One region of the Rhizobium sp. WSM409 genome, then DNA from elsewhere that is predicted to be linked to it. Evidence: riboswitches for the same ligand, from Rfam matches in the RefSeq annotation. Region 1 holds a riboswitch; each other region holds the start of a gene.

Region 1 (5,460 bases):
GGAAACGCGTGACGAGGATGATGCCGAGCACGCCGATCGGGACGTTGATCCAGAAGATCCAGTGCCAGGTGAGGTAGGTGGTGAGGAAGCCGCCGATCGGCGGACCCATGATCGGGCCGATCAGAGCGGGAATGGTGAGCCAGGCCATGGCATCGACGAGTTCGTGGCGCGGTGTTCCCCGGACCAGCAGCAAGCGGCTGACCGGCGTCATCATCGAGCCGCCGGCGCCCTGAATCAGGCGCGAGATGACGAAGGCCGTGATCGAGTTTGAAAAGGCGCAGGCGATCGAGCCGATCATGAAGACGAAGATCGCCATGCGGAAGATGTTGCGCGCACCGAAACGATCGGACATCCAGCCGCTGATCGGGATGAAGATCGCCAGCGCCACGAGATAGCTGGTGACGGCGAGCTTCAGCGCGATCGGCGAGGTGCCGATATCGGCGGCGATTGCCGGCAGGCTGGTGGCGATCACGGTCGAATCCATCTGTTCCATGAACAGGGCGACGGCAAGGATCATGGGTGTGAGGCGGGGCACGGGCAACCGGGATGCTGCGATGGACTGTCTCAGTCCATACGCCTTCGGTGGCGATAAGGCCATAGGAACGATGGGGTGAAGAGGCTTGCCAAGCCGCTTCAAACCGACGCGGGGCGGCTGTCTGTTCGCTGCTGGATAGAGGGGGTGCGCGGTGACGTCTTGCTCCATTCTCACCTCCAGAGCATAGCACTGCCTCATCCTCAAACCACAGTCGAATTGCATGCCTCATCTTCGGCGCAGCGGCGAATCTTTCCTGAGCCGAAGACGAGGAAGCTGGCCGTGGCCAGCAGCCACGCACCGAGGCCACCGTAGAGCATCACCCAGCCGAATCCCTCGACGAGCGCGTCGCGGATGATGTTGGCGGGCAGATCGGGGAGGGAGGCGATGTTTCCGGCTGAGATGCGTTCAGCCATAGCCCGCAGTTGTTCCGGGCCGAGCGTCGCCGGCAGGACGTTTTCTAGATGTGAGAACACGCCGCTGACCAGGATGAAGCCCATCACTGCGATGTTGATCGCGAGTGAGATCATCCGGGCGCTCATATCGATCCCCGATGCCATGCCGGCGCGGTCGCGCGCGACCGCACCTGTCGTCGTGTTGGTGACGGGGGTATTGGTCATTCCGAGGCCGAGGCCGGAAAGCAATGCGCCGGGCAGCATGGTCAGCCAGCTTGCCGCGTCGGAGGCAGCTCCGAGCCGCATCAGCAGGAAACCGAGGCCGATCGTGAACAGGCCGATTGGAATGACGAGACCGGGGCGATAGCGCAGCGATAGCCGCTCAGCCAGCGGCGGGACGATGAGCGTGGGAAGCGTATAGGCGAGCAGCGACAAACCGGCGGCGAGACTACCATAACCAAGGCCTGCCTGAAACCAGATCGGCAGATAGATCATGAAGGGCCAAAAGCTGATATTCATCGCGACCGAGCCGATTATGGCGCCGGAGAAGGCGCGGATGCGAAAGACCGAGACATCAAACATCGGCCGCGAATTGATCTTCTCTGCAACGATGAAGGCTATGAAACTTGCGGCAGAAAGGCCGATGGCTGCAAGTGCCGTCGTATTGTCAAAACCGAGGGCCGGCCCCTGGGTGATGTAGAAGGCAAGGCAGAAGACGGAAAGCGACAGGGTGGCGATGCCCGCGATATCGAGGCTTTTCGCCTCGGGGTCACGCGATTCACAGACACCGAAGACGGCGAGCGTGGCTGTCACGGCCGCCAGCACAACATGGACCAGGAACACCCATTCCCAGGTCGACAAGGCCGCGATCATAACGCCGACCAGCGGCCCGAATCCCAAGCCGATGCCGAAGATAATCCCCCACCAGCCGAAGGCCATGCTGCGCTGCCGCCCCTCTGGAAACTGGTGCGAGAGGACGGCCACCTGGCAGATCAGCATAGCGCCGCCACTCATGCCCTGGAGGAAGCGGGCGACGATCAGAACGGATGCATTGTCCGCGAGCCCGCAGATCAGCGAGGTCAAGCCGAAGGCAATGATGCCGATCAGGAAGACGCGCTTGCGGCCATAACGGTCGGCCAGCGTGCCCGTTGCCATAAGCACCGTTGTCACCGCGATCGTATAGGCATTCATGATCCATTGAAGTTGCTGGAATCGGCATGCAGCACCGCCTCCAGCGTCGGCAATATCGCGGGTACGCTTGAGATCTCCAGGCCGAACATCAGGGATGAAAGGCAAGCAGCTGCCAAGGCGACGATGCCCTGCAGCCTGGATGAGATGATGGAAGCGGGTGACATGGTTATCCTTTCAGCACGGGATGAGCGACGGCGAAATCCCGATGACAGGTGAAATCGATGCGCTGCCGGGAGCCACCATAATCGTCACTTGACCATAACTGAATTGGATGATTTTCTATTTCAGAAACAACAATTTTGGATGATTGATATGACGATGCTCGATGTGGATGCGGTCCGGGCGTTCGTGACTATTGCCGAGCTGCAGAGCTTCACCCGCGCCGCTGAGGCGTTAGGCAGCACCCAGGCCGCAATTAGCGTCAAGTTGAAGCGGTTGGAGGAGCGGCTCGGCCACAGGCTGATCGAGCGGACCCCGCGTTTGGTGCGCCTGTCGGCGCAGGGCGCGGTCTTTCTTCAATCCGCGCGGGATTTCATCGGCGCTCATGATCGTGCGGTCGCAGCTCTTTCCTCGACAAGCCGGCACTTCACGCTCGGCATAGCCGCGCATGTGGCGGGGCCGGAGGTTCCGACGATTCTGGCGCGTCTCAGCGCTCACGATCCAGGGCTGACGATCGAGGTGCGGCTCGACAATTCTCGAGTGTTGCTCGATGCATTCGATCGCGGTGAGCTGGATGCGGCGATCATTCGCCGGGAGGAGGACCGGCGTGACGGCGAGGTGCTTGGGCCGGAGCATTTCGGGTGGTTCGCGGCACCGCAGTTCGAGTATCGCCGCGGCGAGCCGCTGCGTCTTGCTGCGCTGTCACCGTCCTGTGGCGTCCACAACATCGCCACCCACGCGCTCGATGGTGCAGGAATCGCGTGGAACGAGGTTTTCCTCGGCGGGGGCTCGCTGGTGATGACGGCGGCGGTGTCGGCTGGACTTGCGGTCGCGGCATTCTCCCACCGTCTTGCGCCGGTGGGCTCGATTGAAGTGAGTCAGCGCTTCAGCCTGCCGCCGCTGCCCTCGTCGGAGATTGTCCTGCATTCGACACTAACGGATGCAAGATCGCGCTCGGCGCTCAGAACGCTGGCTGCGGCGTTCAGGGAACATCGCGCCGCTGCCAAACCGAACGCGGCTTCAACGCCACATCGGGTCCAGCTTGCCGCCGCGCCGGTTTCCTGAAATAGATGCGCCGTCAGGTGCCCGCCGGTAAGGCGGGAGAATCGGGAATCCGGTGCAAGACCGGAACGTGCCCAACGCTGTAAGGCCGACGCCTGCCGCTTCATCACGCCACTGGCTTTTGCCGGGAAGGCTGCGGCAGACGGATGACGCCGAGTCAGAAGACCGGCCTGGCAAGATAGACCGATCCGCGCGGACGGCGGGGCGGTCGCGTTGTTGGGGATTTGACGATGCGACCCTTTGATGAGGATGCCCTTTCGGCGGCATCCGGTTTTTCCTTGATCGAACGCGAGGCCGTCTATCACGCGATCATGACGCGGCGTGACGTTCGCAGTCAGTTCCTCCCCGACCCTTTGCCCGACGATGTCGTGAAGCGGTTGCTGACGGCAGCGCATCACGCGCCGTCGGTTGGTTTCATGCAGCCGTGGAATTTCATTCTGGTGAAAAGCCCAACTGTGCGGGCGCGCGTCCGGGACGCCTTTGCGAGCGCCAACGAGGAGGCGGCGCAGATGTTTGCCGGCGAGCGGCGGCAGGCCTACCGCGCCCTCAAGCTCGAAGGCATCGTGGAGGCGCCGCTCGGCATATGCGTGACCTGCGATCCCACGCGTAGTGGCAGCGTGGTGCTGGGGCGCACCCACAATCCGAAGATGGATTCATATTCGACCGTCTGCGCCATCCAAAATCTCTGGCTGGCGGCGCGGGCGGAAGGGGTCGGCATCGGTTGGGTCAGCATTTTTCGCGAAGGCGATCTAAAGAGCATTCTCGGCATACCCGAGCATATCGAGGTGGTCGCCTGGCTCTGTGCCGGTTTCGTCGACCGGCTCTATGACGAGCCGGAACTCTCCGTCAAAGGCTGGCGGCAGCGGCTACCGCTCGAGGAACTCGTCTTTCATGATGGATGGGGACTGAACGCCTAGGGCAGTGCGGTGGAGCATCGCCTCAATCGCACAGTCACGCCATTGACAGTCAAGGTGAGCAAACCGGTATCGCCGACGCCGTGCGAGGCCGAGATGTCTTTATTCCTGACCGTCATATCGATACGCTGAAGGCGAAGTCCCGGAATTGGATATTCGGCTATCGGCGGCTCAATCGGAGGATAACGGCCCAATGAACATGATCGACTTGAAGGAACGCATCATCGTGATCACAGGCGGTGCGCGCGGCATCGGCTATGCTATCGCAGAGCGCGTCATCCAGTCTGGTGGCAAGGTGGCCATCTGGGACTTGAACGAAAACATGGCGAAGGACAGCGCTTCCGCTCTCGGATCCGGCACCGTCGCTTTCGGCGTCAACGTCGCAGATCCCGTATCAGTGGAAAATGCGGCGGCGGCGACCGAGGAGATTTTTGGCCGTATCGACGGGCTCGTCAATTCCGCCGGGATTACCGGCCCGGTAAAACCTGCGGTCGAATACGATGTCAGCGAGTGGAAAGACGTCGTCGATGTCTGCCTCACGGGAACCTTCAATTGTTGCCGGCACGTCGTTCCGGTCATGTTAAAGCGCGACTACGGGCGGATCGTGAACATTTCCTCGGTTGCGGGCAAGGAAGGAAATCCGAACATCGCCGCCTACAGCGCAGCGAAAGCCGGGGTGCTGGGCTTCACCAAGTCTCTTGGCAAGGAACTCGCAAAGACAGGGATCGCCGTGAACGCGGTAACGCCGACCACCGCAAAGACACCCATATTGGACGGGCTGACACCCGAGTTTATCGAATATATGCGCGTCCGCATTCCGCGCGACCGTTTTGCCGAACTTCATGAGATCGCTTCGATGGTCGTCTGGCTGCTCTCTGAAGAGAACTCCTTCACGACCGCATCGACGTTCGACTTGAGCGGCGGTCGTACGACCTACTGACCATGCTCCAGCGACCCGCATTCACCTCCCGCCGCACGTTCACCTGACTCGCGGTCATCTCATGCCCCCTGGCACAACGGCGCTATGGCTCGGCCACCGCATCCAGCTGTTCGATCACTGCTGCTGTTGCGGCTGCGGACCTGACGTTGCCGGGTTGGCGAGATCAATCGAGCCCTGATCACCGGCCAGAAATTGCGGGCCGACCTGACGGACGCGGTTCTGCGCCGGATCGTAGGGGCGCTCGGGAACGGACGGCTGCGGTGCGAT
Region 2 (5,460 bases), 1.7 Mb from region 1:
AAGACCTCGCTGCTCGAAGACAATGGGCAGACACGGGAGGTGCCGGCGGAAAGCCTTTCGGTCGGGGCCATCATCATGGTTCGTCCTGGCGATCGGATCTCGGCGGACGGCATCATCCTCTCAGGCGAGAGCGCGATCGACGAGGCGCCGGTGACGGGCGAGAGCACGCCAGTGCGTAAGGGCGTCGATGCCGTCGTTTTTGCCGGCACGGTGAATGGCGATGCGGTGCTTAGGGTTCGCGTTACGGCGGCCGCGGCCGACAATACCATCGCCCGCGTCGTCAAGCTGGTGGAGGAGGCGCAGGAATCGAAGGCGCCGACCGAGCGCTTCATCGATCGGTTCTCGCGCTATTACACGCCCGGCGTGGTCGTGGTCGCAGCGCTGGTTGCGGTCGTTCCGCCGCTGCTGTTCGCAGGGCCATGGGGCGAATGGGTCTATAAGGGCCTTGCGATCCTTTTGATCGGCTGCCCCTGCGCGCTCGTCATCTCAACGCCGGCGGCGATCGCTGCCTCGCTTTCATCCGGTGCGCAGCGCGGGCTGCTGATGAAGGGCGGCGCGGTGCTGGAGACGCTCGGCAAGGTGACGATGGTCGCCTTCGACAAAACAGGCACGCTGACGGAAGGCAAGCCTCAGGTGACTGACATCATTTCCTTTGGTCTGACCGAGGCGCAGGTGCTGTCGCGCGCGGCGGTGCTGGAACAGGGTTCCAGCCATCCGCTGGCGCTGGCGATCCTCAACCGCGCCAAGGCGGACGGCGTTCCCGTGCCGCCGGCCTTCGAGCTGGAAGCGCTGCCGGGCAAGGGCGTCAGCGGCAAAGTCGGTGGTGAGACGCTGGACCTCTTGTCGCCGCCCGCCGCCCGCGAGCGCGGGACGCTCAGTGCTGAACAGGATGCACGCATCTCGGCGTTGAACGACGAGGGCAAGAGCGTGTCGGTGCTGCTCGTCAACGGTGTTGTGGCCGGCCTTATCGCCATGCGCGACGAGCCGCGTCAGGATGCCGAGGCCGGGCTCGCTGCCCTCAAATCAGCAGGCGTCAAGGCTATCATGCTGACCGGCGACAACAAGCGGACGGCAGCAGCCGTTGCCGGCATGCTCGGCATCGACTGGCGCGGCGAGATGATGCCGGAGGACAAGCAGCGGGTCGTCGGCGAATTGAAGCGCCAAGGCTTCATCGTCGCCAAGATCGGCGACGGCATCAACGATGCTCCGGCGCTGGCCGCTGCCGATATCGGTATCGCTATGGGCGGCGGCACCGATGTGGCGCTGGAGACGGCGGATGCCGCCGTGCTGCACGGACGCGTTGGCGACGTGGCGCGGATGATCGAACTTTCCAAACGCACGATGCGCAACATCCTGCAGAATATCACCATCGCACTCGGGCTAAAGGCGGTGTTTCTGGTGACGACGATCGCCGGCATTACCGGGCTCTGGCCAGCGATCCTCGCCGATACCGGCGCCACCGTGCTGGTGACGATCAACGCGCTCAGGCTGCTTCGAATAAAAATATGAATGTCGTTTCGGGGAGCCGGCTTCTGCCGGCTCTTTTCTGACGGGTTCTCCACAGCGCTTTTCCGTTAACGCTTCGTTATCCACATCATACACAGTCACGGCGATTCGCTGCCGCCATTGCTGCGCTGCCACAACAACTTGTTGACGTCATCAGCGATTCGCGTACCATATCTAGTGTTCGAGGTTCCGTCGATTCGTGAGGATCGGCGGCTAAGACGGGAATACGGTGCGTTTCGCCATCATGGCGCGGCAATGCCGGAGCTGCCCCCGCAACTGTAAGCGGCGAGCAACTGTCCGATTTCAGGTCACTGGAGCATGATGCTCCGGGAAGGCTGGGGCAGGGTGCTTTGACCCGTGAGCCAGGAGACCTGCCTCGAACGAAACGTCCACGGGCGGGGTGTCCGGAAGGTCGCGTTGCATGGCTGCGGGGAATCTCCGCATCGCGTTTCGCAGGCCCGAGCCTCCGCCCCCGAAACCTTCGCATTGAGCCACTTCGGGGTGAAGTCATGTCAGTATCTCAGTTCAGGCCGCCACCCGCTAGAGGTAGAGGGCGGGTCACGCCCAGCGGCTGAACGAGCCGCATCGCTGCAAAATACAGAGTGTTTTCGACGGATATCGCGAGATTTCCGATCGATGTCCTGCGTCCCAATCGCGTCGTCACGAGGAATATCATGACCATCACCGTCTACAGCAAGCCTGCCTGCGTCCAATGCACTGCCACCTACCGCGCCCTCGACCGGTTGGGGGTCGATTATGACATCGTCGATATTTCGCAGAATGCCGAAGCGCTCGATCGGGTCCGCAGCCTCGGCTACATGCAGGCGCCCGTCGTCATCGCCGGCGAGCAGCATTGGGCCGGCTTCCGTCCCGACATGATCAGCGCACTTTCCTGAGGAAAGGCGATGGCTCTGATCGTCTATTATTCCAGCCGGTCCGAGAACACCCATCGGTTCGTCGCCAAGCTCGGACTGCGCGCGGCGCGCATTCCGCCAAATGGCGCAGACTCGTTCCATATCCGCGAACCCTTCGTGCTGATCGTGCCGACCTATAGCGGCGACGGCGGCAAGGGCGCCGTTCCCAAGCAGGTGATCCGTTTCCTCAACGATACGGAAAACCGAGGACACATCCGCGGCGTGATTGCCGCGGGCAACAGCAATTTCGGCGAAACATACGGGCTCGCCGGCGACGTGATCTCAAAGAAGTGCCAGGTGCCTTACCTCTACAGGTTCGAACTGCTGGGCACAGAAGCGGATGTCGCCAACGTCAAACACGGAATGGAACGGTTTTGGACACGGGAACACCTCTGACGCGGGATGCGGGCGCAAAACCGCATAACACTTTTGCTCATCCCGCCGGCGAACGCCCTTTGAAAGCGGCGGAAACGCTCGACTATCACGCGCTGAATGCGATGCTGAACCTCTATGACGATGCGGGCAGGATCCAGCTCGACAAGGATCGTTTGGCGGCCAAGCAGTATTTCCTGCAGCATGTGAACCAGAACACGGTGTTCTTTCACAATCTCCGGGAAAAGCTCGATTACCTCGTGACCGAGGGCTATTACGAGCAGGAGGTTCTCGACCAGTATTCCTTCAATTTCGTGCGCGACCTGTTCGACCAGGCCTATGCCAAGAAATTCCGTTTCCCGACCTTCCTCGGCGCCTTCAAATATTACACCAGCTATACGCTGAAGACCTTCGACGGAAAGCGTTATCTCGAGCGCTATGAGGACCGCATCTGCATGGTGGCGCTGGCGCTCGCGCGCGGCGACGAGGCCCTTGCCCGCGACATGGTCGACGAGATCATTTCCGGCCGTTTCCAGCCGGCGACGCCGACCTTCCTCAATGCCGGCAAGAAGCAGCGCGGCGAACTGGTTTCCTGCTTCCTGCTGCGTGTCGAGGACAATATGGAATCGATCGGCCGGTCGATCAATTCGGCGCTGCAATTGTCGAAGCGCGGCGGCGGTGTGGCACTGTCGCTGACGAATATCCGCGAGGCGGGCGCGCCGATCAAGCATATCGAGAACCAGTCCTCGGGCATCATACCTGTCATGAAGCTGCTCGAAGACAGTTTTTCCTATGCCAACCAGCTCGGCGCACGGCAGGGCGCGGGGGCCGTCTATCTCAATGCCCATCACCCCGACATCATGCGCTTTCTCGACACCAAGCGCGAAAATGCCGACGAGAAGATCCGCATCAAGACGCTGTCGCTCGGCGTCGTCGTGCCCGATATCACCTTCGAACTCGCGAGGAACAACGAGGACATGTACCTGTTCTCGCCCTATGACGTGGAGCGCGTCTATGGCGTGCCCTTCACCGAGATTTCGGTGACGGAAAAGTACCGCGAGATGGCTGACGACGCCCGCATCTCCAAGAAGAAGATCAAGGCACGCGAATTCTTCCAGGTGCTTGCCGAAATCCAGTTCGAGAGCGGCTATCCCTACATCATGTTCGAGGACACGGTGAACCGGGCAAACCCGATCGCCGGACGTGTTTCGATGAGCAATCTATGCTCGGAAATCCTGCAGGTGAGTGAGGCGAGCGAATATAACGACGACCTCTCCTACAAACATCTCGGCAAGGACATCTCCTGTAATCTCGGCTCGCTGAACATCGCGGCAGCGATGGATTCGGTCGATTTCGGCAAGACGATCGAGACCTCGATCCGGGCGTTGAGTGCTGTTTCCGACATGAGCCACATCTCCTCAGTCCCTTCGATCGAGAAGGGCAATGACGAGAGCCATGCGATCGGCCTCGGCCAGATGAATCTGCACGGCTACCTCGCCCGCGAACGCATCTTCTATGGCTCCGAGGAAGGCGTCGATTTCACCAACATCTATTTCTACACGGTGACCTACCACGCGATCCGCGCCTCGAATCTTTTGGCGGTCGAACGCGGCGCGAGCTTCAAGGGCTTCGAGAACTCGAAATATGCCTCCGGCGACTATTTCGACAAATATACCGACCGGCTCTGGGAGCCTGCGACGGAGAGGGTCAAGGCGCTGTTCGAGACGTCAGGCATTCACATTCCGACGCAGGAAGATTGGGTGGCGTTGAAGAAGGCGGTGATGGCCTCCGGCCTCTATAACCAGAACCTGCAAGCAGTGCCGCCGACAGGCTCGATCTCTTATATCAATCACTCGACCTCCTCGATCCATCCGATCGTCTCGAAGATCGAGATCCGCAAGGAAGGCAAGATCGGCCGCGTCTATTATCCGGCGCCGTTCATGACCAACGACAATCTCGACTATTATCAGGATGCCTACGAGATCGGACCGGGGAAGATCATCGACACCTATGCGGCGGCGACCCAGCATGTCGACCAGGGCCTGTCACTGACCTTGTTCTTCCGCGACACGGCAACGACGCGCGATATCAACAAGGCGCAGATCCACGCCTGGAAGAAGGGCATCAAGACGATCTACTACATCCGCCTTCGCCAGATGGCGCTGTCCGGCACCGAGGTGCAGGGCTGCGTATCCTGTACCTTGTGATTTGAATGCTGCTGGCGCTGCAAGGAACGGGAGGGTTCGCAGTTCCCTTCGCCATGCAGATTCTGGCGCCCGAAAAGGACCACCCGATGAACATGCAAATCAAACCCGCTTCCCGCGTGCGCGCCGTCAACTGGAACCGCATCGAGGACGATAAGGATCTCGAAGTCTGGAACCGGCTCACCGGCAATTTCTGGCTGCCGGAAAAGGTGCCGCTTTCCAACGACATTCCCTCCTGGGCAACGCTGACGGCGGCCGAGCAGCAGTTGACCATCCGCGTCTTCACCGGGTTGACGCTGCTCGATACGATCCAGAACGGTGTCGGTTCCATCCGGCTGATGGAGGATGCGGTAACGCCGCATGAGGAGGCGGTGCTTTCCAACGTCTCCTTCATGGAGGCGGTGCATGCGCGCTCCTATTCCTCGATCTTCTCGACCCTGTGCTCGACGCCCGATGTCGACGAT
Region 3 (5,460 bases), 1.3 Mb from region 1:
GGCCTGTAGCTGAAATTTTGTCCGACGAAGCTTGCAGGCCCATCGTAATTGCTGGCCGCGATCGTCTCTCCGTCTGGCTTGACCACATAGATATCGGAGGATTTCAGCAGTCCGTTGATCTCCTTGAGATAGAGATTGGCCGCATCGCGCAGCGCCACATCCTCAGGCGCGCTCACCAGTTCCTTGATGTCGTCGTGATCGGCGATCAGCGCCGGCAGCGCCTCGTAGCGGTTGAGATGGCCGCTGAGTGCCGAAACGGCAAGGCGCAACGCCGTTCCTGCCTGCGCCGAGGCTTCCTCCATATAGGCGCGCGTCGCAATCGCGCTCCCATAGGTGAAGAAGGAGAAGATGATCAGCGGCACCACCAGCAACGCCGCTATCGCACGATATTTCGAAGACAGAACCGGCTCCTCCCCTTTCTGCCTCCACTCCCCAGCGAGGCATACCCGACGGACCGAGTTTAGAGGGGTGGGTAGGGATTTCCAAGGGGCCGTCGAAACTTGACACCCGGCAGGGGTGGATGTCCTATTGCTGCACCGCAAGGAGGCCCCCGCCCATGAGCGACGACCAGACGCCCGCCGATAACAAACTCACCACATCCAAGCGCCGCTGGGCGGCAGAGGGCAAGTTCCTGACCGGCCGTATCAGCCGTCCCGAAGCCGAGCGCCTGCCGCCCGGCCAGCACCTCGTCAAGAACTGGCCGGTGCTCGATCTCGGCCAGCAGCCTGTCATCTCGACCGAGACCTGGCGGCTCGAGGTGCGCGGCCTCGTCGAAACGACGCGCACCCTCACCTGGGCCGACTTCCAGGCGATCGAACAGAGCACGGGGGTGAGCGATATCCACTGCGTCACCACCTGGTCGCGCTACGACAACAAATGGAAGGGCGTTTCGACGCGCAATCTGCTCGACCTCGCCATGCCGAAGCCTGAAGCCGCTTACGTCATGCTGACGAGTTATGACGGCTATACCACCAACCTGCCGCTCTCCGATTTCGCTGCCGAGGATGCGATCCTCGCCACCGCCTGGGAAGGCCTGCCGCTGACACCGGAGCACGGCGGCCCGATGCGCCTCGTCGTGCCGCATCTCTATTTCTGGAAAAGCGCCAAATGGCTGCGCCGCATCGAGCTGATGCCTGCCGACCAGGCCGGCTTCTGGGAAAAGAACGGCTACCACATCTACGGCGATCCGTGGCGCGAGCAGCGCTATTCCGACGACTGAGCTTTCGGTCGCGAGAAGCGACGAAGCGCAAACACGCCAAGTCCGAACAACGCGGCAAGCCCCGTCAGCGACGCCATGCTGGCGGCATGGAATGGGATCTCGCTCCAGCGCGGCTTGACGATATCGGCGGTGTTGAAGGCTTCGTCGCTGAACCGGCAGCTGATCAGCGCAAGCCCGCGCCGCACCATGTCGGCGTCGACCGCGGAAATGATTTCACCCGCCGCGGCAGCCTCCCGCGGCATCTCGCGCATCGAAAGCAAGACCGCCTTGGTCGCGGCGAGATAGGCATGAGCGCATTCGTTGAACGGGCTTTCCTCATCCGTCACGCTGCCCGGCATCCGGCCCCACAGACAGTAGGAATACTGGATCTCTGCATAGTTCAGCACGCGGCGGAACGGCTCGTTCGTATCGACAGCACGGGATGCAAGATCGACAATCCCACTGCGATAGTCAGACATGACAGCCATCTCGCCGTGGGAAATTTGCGGGATATCCAGACCCGCATGGCTGCCGCCGTCGCTGCGGCTATGGGCAAAAGCGCTTCCAGCGACCACACAAAAAAACGCGACGGCAGAGAACGCCGTCAACAGCAGTGGTCTGGCTCTGTCGTTTTTCATACTCGCCCGAAAAGTTCAGGGCGCCGGCAAAGCGGCGTCCTTCGATGCGTTCAGTGCAATGCCGTGGCCGGCCGGCCGCGTTCCCCGCCCCCGACCGCAAGCCGCTTTTCCGCCAGCGCTCCGAAGCCGAGGCCGAGCGTTGCCCAGAGGATCACATGCATTCCGAGCGAAGTGGTGCGGAAACGCCAGAGCACCATCGCCGAGAAGTTCTCCGGCACCTCGTTGATCGGCGGCAGCAGATAGAGCACCACGCCGATGAAGACGAGATAGGCGATGCCGGCGATGATCGCGCCGTTCCAGAGACCGAAACGCTCGGACAGGCGGCGCGACAGCGCCACTGCGGCAATCAGCGCCGCAAGCGAGACGACGATCATCAGGAAGAACAGCTCGGTCCTGGCGCCGATCGTATCGGGATTGCCGACTGCCGGCGGGTTGGCCGGATACTTGATCCCGGGAACGAGGACGACCGCCACGAAGGCGGCAATGGCGATGACGGCCGAGGTGCCGCGCGGCGAAAGGCTGCTGAAGCGGCCGTGCACGAAAGCGAAAGCGAGCGCGAAGAGCCCGCCGACGGCGGCGCTGTAGGCCATGACGCCGGTGAAAAGGCCGAGACCGGCCTGTGTGGCGCGGCTGACGATTTCGGGTTCGGCAGCTTCGCCGGCCGCCTGGGCGCTCGCCTCCTCGAAGGCGATCGCCGCATCGACCAGCGGCTCGCCGAACGTATGGGCGAAAGCGAAAACCAGGATGCCAGCAATCAGGCCCGCGAGCATGCCGCGAAGCAAGAGGTTTCCAACCATGTCCGGAACTCCCTTAAGGCACGTCGCGCAAAAGTGTGCCGCGGTTTTGCGATAAAGACATGCGTAAAACAAAAACCTATAGCGCGATGAGCGAATCTGAAAGATCGCGACGCGCTTTAGTGGCAGGGAAAGCCGAGGAGATGGCGGCCGTCATGCACGAATTCGTGCACATACATGCCGTTGAACAGCGCCATTGCGCCTTCCTCGGTGCCGACGAAATAGAGGACGATGAGCATCAGCAGGCCGCCGAAGATCGCCCAGGGCAGGATCTCGCCTACAGGGATCGGCGCCGGTACCGCAACGGGCGCGAAAGTGGTGTCAGACATGTATTCCTCCGGGAATGACGCGTTCAGTCGAAAGAGTGCTTGTGCAGTAGGGTCTGACTTCCAGCGCGAAGAGCTTTCGACACGCTGGTCACAGTGGCGCGACCGCGCCGGACTTACACCGGCTTCCAAACCCGCAACTGCACGGTTATATCTGCACGCCGAAGAGACTGTCAACGAAACTTCACAAGCCGGCGAAGGACGCTGTCGCCGCATTCCGGGAGACAAGAACGACCGTGAACACGCGCCTCACCTGGATCTGCCACGGCGCGACGGCAGCAAGCCGCAAGGCCCTGTTCCCGCTCGACGAACCGCTCGAGGATAAGGCAGTGGAGGAGGCCGGCAGGATGATCCCCCCGCCCCGCGCCGATCGAATTGCCATGAGCCCGGCTTTGCGTGCCCGCCAGACCGCGGAAGCGCTCCGCCTCGAAGCCCGCATAGACCTCGCACTTCGCGACTGCGACCATGGCCGCTGGGCCGGCAGGTCGATCACGACGATCGGGACCGAAGAGCCGGAAAACCTCATGGGCTGGATGAGCGATCCGGAAGGGGCCCCGCATGGCGGCGAGAGCCTTGTTGATCTGCGCACGCGCATCGCCGGCTGGATGGATGAGCAATCGAGCCTCGGCGGCCATGTGATCGCCGTTAGCCACGCGGCCGTCATCCGGGCAGCGATCGTGCATGTACTGCAGGCGCCGCTCTCCTCCTTCTGGCTGAGCGACGTCGAGCCGCTTTCCGTCATCCGCATGACCAGCAACGGACAGCGCTGGTCTCTGCGCTTCCAGCATTAGAGACTGCTGATCTTATCCAGCTTTGCACAAGCAAATCGCGTCATCTATGTTGAACCCGGCTTTGCGGGGACTACTTCCTTGTCCCAAGGAGATGGAAGAATGACATATGATTGGAGTGGCGAGCGCACGCGACGCCTGCGTTTTATGCGTGTCGCCACAGTCACGGTTCTGGTCGGTCTCATCTTCAGCGTTCCGCTGCTGATCGTCACCGCCTGAAGCACGAGAAAGGGCGAGCGATGCATTAGCACGCTCGCCTTCGTTCTTTTCCCGCATCAGCCGGTCTCCCGAACCACGAAGGCGATCGCGCTGATAACGACGCCCTGGTTCCCCACAGGCCCCGTCGGGTCTCTCTGCGGCACAGCAACAGGCTGCCGCCTCTGATAATTCGCCTTCTGGTTTCAACAAACATTTCAGACTTTCGTGATATTTCCGCGAAGGTAGAGATGGAGAAGGCATAATGCCGGTGTTTTTCCAAAGCAGGGCCGGACGGCAATGCGTGTCGATCGTGGTGTCTGGAGTGACCCTCTGGCTTCTCGGCACGCTGCTACAGCTCGACGACAGCCTGGTCGCCTTCATGACCGGCTTCGGCGAGTACGGCGCCGACAAGCTCGTTCTGGCGCTCGGCATCGCCGGCGCCATGAGCTTCGTCTATTCGGTGCTGCGCATCGCCGACCTGCGTAAGGAAATGGAACTGCGCGCGGCCGCCCAGGCAAAAGCCGATTGGACCGCAACCCACGACCATCTCACCAAGCTGCCGAACCGCTACGCCTTCGAGCGCAAGATCCTCTCCCGGCCGATCAAGGACGACGAGGCCGAGATCGAGGAGTGGGACCGCAACGTCACCATCTTCTCCGTTGACCTCGACGGCTTCAAGAAGGTCAATGACCTCGTCGGCCACAAGGGCGGCGACATCCTGTTGATCGAGGTTGCCAGACGCATCTGCGCGCTCGGCAATGCCGATTGCGTCTATCGCTTCGGCGGCGACGAATTCATCATCGTCGCCTTCGCCCTGACGGCGCAGCGCGAGGAGCGTTTTGCCAAGCTGCTGATCCAGGCCGTCACCCGGCCGATCCATATCGATGGCTTTGCCGTCGAAGTCGGCGCCAGCGTCGGCTATGACCGCTGGGCCGAGGGAGCCGAGCCGCTGGAAGATGCCGCCCACCGTGCCGACCTCGCCATGTACGAGGCGAAATCACGCGGACCCAACCACTATTTCGTCTTCGAACCTTCGATGCAGGACAAGGTAACGGAACGCGCCGCGCTGGAAACCAGGCTGCGCGCCGCGATCTCCAACAAGGCGATCAAGCCCTTCTATCAGCCGCTGATCGACCTCAAGACCGGCCAGCTCTGCGGCTTCGAGGCCTTAGCGCGCTGGATCGGCGACGACGGCGTCAACATCCCGCCGCCGGTCTTCATCGATATCGCCGAGGAAACCGGCATGATCACGGCATTATTCGAGGATCTCCTCACCCAGGCCTGCAGCGACGCACTCGCCTGGCCGGATCATGTGACGTTGTCCTTCAACGTCTCGCCGGTGCAGATGGAAGACAGATTGCTGACATCGCGTATTCTCAAGGTCCTTTCGGCAAGCCGGCTGCCGCCGCAGCGCCTGGAAGTGGAGATCACCGAAAACGCGCTGATCCAGGATCCCGCCATCGCCGCCCTCATTCTCGACGAGCTGCACGCCGCCGGCATCCAGATCGCACTCGACGA

What was found. Region 1 has a riboswitch for cobalamin ahead of bluB (5,6-dimethylbenzimidazole synthase). Riboswitches for the same ligand answer to the same signal wherever they lie in the genome.
Region 2: another riboswitch for cobalamin. It lies ahead of nrdH (glutaredoxin-like protein NrdH); the one in region 1 lies ahead of bluB (5,6-dimethylbenzimidazole synthase).
Region 3: another riboswitch for cobalamin. It lies ahead of AC25BC_RS17560 (CbtB domain-containing protein); the one in region 1 lies ahead of bluB (5,6-dimethylbenzimidazole synthase).

What each region holds. Positions count from the first base shown of each region.
Region 1 is NZ_CM172794.1:2,195,491-2,200,950, reverse strand. It holds gene AC25BC_RS11035 (MFS transporter) at 1-517, opposite strand, end outside; partial or broken gene AC25BC_RS11030 (MFS transporter) at 736-2,282, opposite strand; gene AC25BC_RS11025 (LysR family transcriptional regulator) at 2,431-3,342, shown strand; cobalamin riboswitch at 3,341-3,527, shown strand; gene bluB (5,6-dimethylbenzimidazole synthase) at 3,570-4,256, shown strand; gene AC25BC_RS11015 (SDR family NAD(P)-dependent oxidoreductase) at 4,447-5,193, shown strand; gene AC25BC_RS11010 (DUF2865 domain-containing protein) at 5,308-5,460, opposite strand, start outside.
Region 2 is NZ_CM172794.1:3,887,701-3,893,160, reverse strand. It holds gene AC25BC_RS19205 (heavy metal translocating P-type ATPase) at 1-1,509, shown strand, start outside; cobalamin riboswitch at 1,674-1,899, shown strand; gene nrdH (glutaredoxin-like protein NrdH) at 2,181-2,402, shown strand; gene nrdI (class Ib ribonucleoside-diphosphate reductase assembly flavoprotein NrdI) at 2,412-2,816, shown strand; gene nrdE (class 1b ribonucleoside-diphosphate reductase subunit alpha) at 2,795-4,999, shown strand; gene nrdF (class 1b ribonucleoside-diphosphate reductase subunit beta) at 5,086-5,460, shown strand, end outside.
Region 3 is NZ_CM172794.1:3,533,130-3,538,589, forward strand. It holds gene AC25BC_RS17540 (sensor histidine kinase) at 1-365, opposite strand, end outside; gene AC25BC_RS17545 (sulfite oxidase-like oxidoreductase) at 557-1,219, shown strand; gene AC25BC_RS17550 (hypothetical protein) at 1,204-1,836, opposite strand; gene AC25BC_RS17555 (CbtA family protein) at 1,887-2,633, opposite strand; gene AC25BC_RS17560 (CbtB domain-containing protein) at 2,750-2,959, opposite strand; adenosylcobalamin (AdoCbl) riboswitch at 2,961-3,115, opposite strand; gene AC25BC_RS17565 (histidine phosphatase family protein) at 3,193-3,747, shown strand; gene AC25BC_RS17570 (putative bifunctional diguanylate cyclase/phosphodiesterase) at 4,205-5,460, shown strand, end outside.